2 regions of the Hippea alviniae EP5-r genome follow, and region 1 is predicted to be linked to the other one. Evidence: riboswitches for the same ligand, from Rfam matches in the RefSeq annotation. Region 1 holds a riboswitch; the other holds the start of a gene.
The links. Region 1 has a riboswitch for cobalamin ahead of G415_RS0102675 (cobyrinic acid a,c-diamide synthase CobB). Riboswitches for the same ligand answer to the same signal wherever they lie in the genome.
Positions count from the first base shown of each region.

Region 2: linked by a shared signal. The riboswitch ahead of G415_RS0100935 (ribonucleoside triphosphate reductase) and the one ahead of G415_RS0102675 (cobyrinic acid a,c-diamide synthase CobB) in region 1 are both predicted to bind cobalamin.

Region 1 is NZ_ATUV01000001.1:499,891-503,119, reverse strand. It holds gene G415_RS10630 (DUF7847 domain-containing protein) at 1-581, opposite strand, end outside; gene G415_RS0102680 (precorrin-2 dehydrogenase/sirohydrochlorin ferrochelatase family protein) at 633-1,082, opposite strand; cobalamin riboswitch at 1,125-1,306, shown strand; gene G415_RS0102675 (cobyrinic acid a,c-diamide synthase CobB) at 1,366-2,685, shown strand; gene G415_RS0102670 (sirohydrochlorin cobaltochelatase) at 2,682-3,229, shown strand, end outside.
Region 2 is NZ_ATUV01000001.1:168,391-171,619, reverse strand. It holds gene G415_RS0100945 (ATP-binding protein) at 1-795, shown strand, start outside; gene G415_RS09335 (NRDE family protein) at 798-1,502, shown strand; cobalamin riboswitch at 1,510-1,697, shown strand; partial or broken gene G415_RS0100935 (ribonucleoside triphosphate reductase) at 1,789-3,229, shown strand, end outside.

The sequences.
Region 1 (3,229 bases):
CCACCAAACAGTGGAACGAATTTTAAAACTGTAGAGATTAACATATCGATAATGATTACAGCCAAAAAACAGATAAACACTTCGCCGAAGTTGTCTTTTACAAGATTAAAGCTTCCTTTTATAGATTCTCCTATCTCTTTTTCTGAGAGCAAGATTTCCTGAAGTGTGAACATAAAAAACAGCAAAGCTATAAAACCGGGAATCACAAACAGAGCGAAACCGATGCTTACGACGATGCTTACCAACAGAGAAGCCAAAATTACAGCTCCTATTCTGTTCATAACTTCTGAAAAGCTCGTGCTTAAATTTGCTCTGCCGCTTTCTTCTTTCTCATAAGTCATATAGATAACTAACGAACCTGATATGACGGATAAAAAGAAGGAGAAAAAAGAGAACAGAAAGGCAATCAGATACGCTGTGGGTTTTGTAGGCGGATGGTTTATCAAGATGTTTGCACTCATACCAATACCAAAAACAATGGCAACAGAGAACAGAATAAGAAATACAAGCAATGGAGGAACAAACAACACAAGTTCTTCAAACATATAGTTAAATGTCTTTTTTAGAAAGTAAAAGTTCATACTCTTTCTCCAAGTTTTAATCTAAGTTATTTTAAAATATATAATTTTACATTAAAAATCAATACTTTTTAGAGCCTTTAGAAGCTTTTCTTTGAATTCTTTGCTTTTTGATGGGTTTTTGCCCTGCGTCGAGATAGCTATTACAATATCTCCAAACTTTATCGTAGCCGAGGTAAAAAAGTCGCACTCATTTTGGTTATCTGCAACATTAACGGGAATAGAGAGCTCTTTTGCTTTTAAAAATAGAGTGTGGTTTAGTTTTCTATCGTTTGTGCAGATAAAGATAAAGTCGTAATCAGCTGTTATATCTGAGATTGAAGCTTTCTTTTTTACCAATTTAACAGGCAGACTGTAAAACCCATCTTCAAAGTCTAAAGAGATAATTGTCATGTTGGGTTTTGTTAAAGACAAAATGGATTTTACCTTTCTTAAAGCAACTTTACCTGCTCCAAAGACTAAAATATTTCTGCCACTAAACTTGAAAAATAAGGGATAGCACATGCTTTTATTTTATATTTTGCACACTATATTGAAAAGTTAAAAATTATTTGCTAAAGTTAAATTGGGCTCTATCAGGGAAGTTGGGTGAGAATCCCACGCTGTACCCGCAGCTGTATTCGGGAACGAAACTCCCAGAAAGCCACTGTCGGCTATTGCCGATGGGAAGGCGGGAGGAGTAGGTTTTTGCCCGTAAGCCAGAAGACCTATAGAGCCTTAGAATTCCCCGGGTATTGGGAGGTTCTATGTGCTCTTTTTTCTTTTTCAACCCACCGATTAGGGCTGCATGAGAAAGCCAGCCTTCATCATAGCCGCAGACAGAAGCGGTTCTGGTAAAACAACTATAACAGTTGGATTGCTTCACACTCTTAAAGAAAAGGGTTATTCTATAGCGCCATTTAAGTGCGGCCCTGACTATATAGACACTGCCCATTTGACTTGTGCATCTGGTTCTTTTGCCTATAACCTTGACAGCATAATGCTAAGCAGAGCAGAGCTTAAAGACACCTTTTTTGAGAATCTCATACAAGCGGATATAGGCATTGTAGAAGGCGTTATGGGACTATTTGACGGAATAGAGTCATACACATTCAAAGCAAGCACATACGACATTGCAAAGATATTGAATCTGCCAGTTGTTATAGTAATTGATGCTTCTAAATGTTCTGCATCTATTGTGGCTTCAGTAAAAGGTTTTGAAGAGTTAGCAAGAGAAATAAAAATAAATGGCGTCATTATAAACAACATAGGAAGCTCGATACACGAAAAATTGGTAAGGGATGCTATAAGAAACCACTCGTCTCTGAAAATTTTAGGAATAATCCCAAAGAATAGAGAGTTGACATTACGCTCAAGGCATCTTGGACTTAAGGTTGCAGAAGAGACAGAGAAAGAAGAGTATGAAAAAATCGCAGAACACATAGGCAAATATGCAAATATAGATGAAATAATAAGGCTCTCTGAGATTGAGTTTGAATATGAAATTAAGCATGCCACAACCATAAAAAGCAAAACAGCACTCATAGCTTACGATAAAGCCTTCAACTTTTACTATCAAAACAATTTAAGAGAACTTGAGAAAATGGGATATAATTTAAAATTTTTCTCGCCGCTTAAAAACGAAACGGTGGACAACGCCGACTTTGTGTATTTAGGCGGCGGATATCCAGAGTTATACGCAGAACGGCTATCTAAGAGTGTAAAAACCATTAAAAGTATAGCAGAACATATAAACTCAGATAAGCCACTGATAGCCGAATGTGGCGGAATGATGCTTTTATCAGAAGGTATATACATAGACGATGAATTTTACAAAATGGCTAAAGTTTTCAATGTAAAAATAAAAATGAGCAAGAGAAGAAAAGCTCTTGGTTATGTTAAGGTAAAAGACTTAACAAAGACATTTTTAGAAGGGCCTGTATTTGGGCATGAGTTTCATTACTCATACTATACCCAGATAGATGAACAGTTCAGCTTTGAGCTTAAAAAATTGACCGATGGAACAGTTTATAAAGATGGACTTATGAAAAATAGAGCCATAGCAAGTTATGTACACTTTCTATTCTCTAAAAAGTTTTTAAAAAATCTCTGTGGAGGTGTTTTATGAGAGTTTTCTTAAGCTTTCTCATCGTTTTCGTTTTGACCTTTGGTGTTCATCTTCAATCTTTCGGAAAAGCCCAACATAAGGGCAAGGTGGCTATAGTTCTTGCAGACTTCGGAACGACTTATTCAACAGGGTTTGTTGATATTGAAAACATCAAAGAAGCCGTGCAGAAAGCATTTCCGCACGAAAAAGTTGTTTTTACATTCACTTCCAACATTATAAGAAACATTTGGCACAAAAGACAGCACAACAAGAAGTTTGAGAACAACTCAAAACTAAAAGATTTTCTCTATGTTAAAGGACCACTTGCAACAATAGCCGACTTGCAGGACGAAGGATACAAAACGATTATTGTTCAGCCAACCCACATTTATGATGGCGAAGAGTTTACAGACCTTCTATCTTATGTAAACGGTTTAAACTCTATAAAAACAATGAAAAAGAAGTATATGCCATTCAAAAAGCTCGTTATCGGAAGACCAGCCTTAGGAAGAAATGTTTGGAAATACGATTATCACAAAGATATAGAGATAGCAGCAAAAGCCCT
Region 2 (3,229 bases), 330 kb from region 1:
AACGGCGAAGGGATTTACGAATCTGTCGCTTTAATGGCAAGACCCGAAGTAAGAAGAACACGCATTGTCGCAAAACTGCTCAAGTTTCAATACGAATACTCCATGAAAAATTCAGACAGAATCAAAGTCGCAGAAGCAGAGCTCGTAACCGGACACACATCTTCGCAAAAGATAGCAAGCATATACGGATTTTTGCCGTTTGCCCTATTTGTTTCCTATTACGACCAGAACGAGTTTATAGGCATAAACATACCAAAAAACAGACAGAGAGAGACAATACTTTACGCTTTAAGACCATCAAAAGAACCAATCAAATCAACCATTTTTTCACCAAAAGAGCACGAACAATTCCTAAAAGAGATATACTCAGGCGACATGTTTGATGTAAGTGTAAAAACCGAAGCAACCAACGATTTAGAAGAAAAAACGCTTTACTCAACAATAAAGAGACGGGATATGTCACTTGGCACAATCATTATAAAAACAATGGGCAAAGACTGGTTTGACATCATAAAAAGCGTATCCAAAGAGATAAAATTTGACGGTTTTAAGACTATTTTTGTCAGGATTTTAGCCGACAAACCACTGCCAGAAAACTTAGAAGAATATATGAACTCCTTAGGGTTTTTCTTAAGCGGCACAATATTAGGCCCAATTGACAAGTGGTCTTTGCTCTATATTCAGCCAATAAATCAGAAGATAGATTGGGATGAGATAAAGCTTTACGACAAAAGGGCAGTAAAATTAAAAGAGTATGTAAAAGAGAACCAGCTTAAGGTTTATAATCTAATTTAGCCATGTGTGTCTATGCATTTTATCTAAATAAAAAAAGAGATATCTTTGTAATGATGGGCAACAGAGACGAAGAGTTCAAAAGAAAATCGATAGGTTTACACTTCGCTAATGAAAATACGCTTATGGGCATAGATTTAAAAGAGAAGGGAAGTTGGCTTGGTTTGACAAAAAACGGAAAAATCGCCTTCATAACAAACCACAGAAACCCTAAAATCTTCAAAGAAAACGCACCATCAAGAGGACACATCGTCAAAAAATTCCTAACCGAAAACATAAACGAAAAAGAGTTTATCTCATTTTTAAAAGACACAAAATCAATCTTCAACGGATACAATCTCGTTTTCGGAAACCTAACCGACAAACGGCTGTTTTATTACTCAAACATTAAAGATGAGCTTGTTGAGATAGAAGACGGAATCCACTGCCTATCCAATGCCTTTTTAAACTCTTCCTGGCCTAAAGGCGAAAAACTTAAAACATTTCTAAAAAATGCAATCGAGAAAGAGATAGACGAAGAGACGATATTATCGTTTCTTGAAGAAACCGATTCAGACAATCTCTCTTCTCTATTTTTAAACATCAACGGCTTATATGGAACGCACTTTTCATATTTTATAAAAAACAGAAACAGAGAGATATTTATACTTGAGAAAAACCATTTAGAAGAGACAAAGAGCAGGTATATCTTTCGCTTGACATCTTCTTAGCAAAAGTAATATAAAAAACATGTCGGGTCAAGGAAGTCCGGTGAAAATCCGGCGCTGCCCCCGCAACTGTGAGGCTGACGAAACTCTCACTATGCCACTGTCGGGAGTGGCTCTTTAAACAGGGTCGCCCGATGGGAAGGCGAGAGGAGTAGGATGAAGCCGAGCCAGGAGACTTACCCGACAAAAAATCGAACGGGAGGTTCAAAGATGAGAAAAGAAAGCCCGCCTGACTGATATCCCCTTTTAAATCTCACATATTATCAACTCAAAAGCATAAGGGGGTATTGTGTTTTCAAAAATCATCAAAAGAGACGGCAGAGTTGTAAGTTTTAACGCAGAAAAGATAACCGACGCCATAGCAAAGGCAGGAAAATCAACCAAAGAGTTCGATTATGATACAGCAAAAAAGCTCACCATCAAAGTTTTAGATTTAGCTTACAGGTTTTTTGGTGATAGAACACCAACAGTTGAAGAGATACAGGACATTGTTGAAGAAGTCCTGTTAAGCTCACCATTCAAAAAGACAGCAAAAGCCTACATTATTTACAGAGAACAGCATGCCCAGTTAAGAGAGTTCAAAAACAGAGCCGATGTCGAACTCATCGAGAGCTATCTAAACAGACTCGATTGGGAAGTAAAAGAGAACTCCAACATGAGCTTTTCCCTTCAAGGGTTAAATAATTACATCTCATCGGCTATCACCAAAACCTACTGGCTTAACAAAATTTATCCTAAAAACATCAAAGAAGCTCATCTAAACGGCGATTTCCACATCCACGACTTAAACTCTCTAAGCGTATATTGTGTCGGTTGGGATCTGCAGGACTTGTTGCTTAAAGGCTTTAAAGGAGCAAAGGGTAAAGTCTCAAGCAGACCGGCAAAACACTTCAGAAGCGCACTCGGTCAGGTTGTCAACTTTTTCTACACCCTTCAGGGAGAATCAGCAGGAGCTCAAGCCTTCTCAAACTTCGACACCTATCTTGCTCCGTTCATAGCCTTTGACAATCTATCCTATAAAGAAGTCAAGCAGGCTTTGCAAGAGTTTGTATTCAATGTCAATGTGCCAACAAGGGTCGGGTTTCAAACTCCCTTCACAAACATAACCCTTGATTTAAAAGTGCCTGAATTTTTAAAGAATCAGGCCGTTATCATAGGCGGAGAGCTGCAAAATGCAACATACGGTGAATTTCAAAAAGAGATGGACATGTTCAACAAGGCATTTATGGAAGTTATGAGCGAAGGTGATGCAGACGGCAGGGTGTTTACATTTCCTATTCCAACATACAACATTACAAAGGATTTTGATTGGGACAACCTTTCATTAAAGCCGCTCTGGGAAGCAACGGCAAAATACGGAATTCCATACTTTGCAAACTTTATAAACTCAGACATGAGTCCGGAAGATGCCCGTTCAATGTGCTGCAGGCTCAGGCTTGATACAAGAGAGCTCAAAAAAAGGGGTGGCGGTCTGTTTGGTGCAAATCCTTTAACCGGCTCAATAGGCGTTGTAACAATCAACCTGCCAAGAATCGCATATCTTTCGGCAACAGAAAGTGAGTTTTTCTTTCGTCTCACAGAACTGATGGAACTTGCAAAGGAGTCGCTTGAGATAAAGCGAAAGGTACTTGAGCGTTTTACAGATTTTAATCTCTATCCTTATTCAAAATTCTATCTCTCTTCAATTAAAGAGCGCTTTGGAGAATACTGGAAAAACCACTTCTCAACCA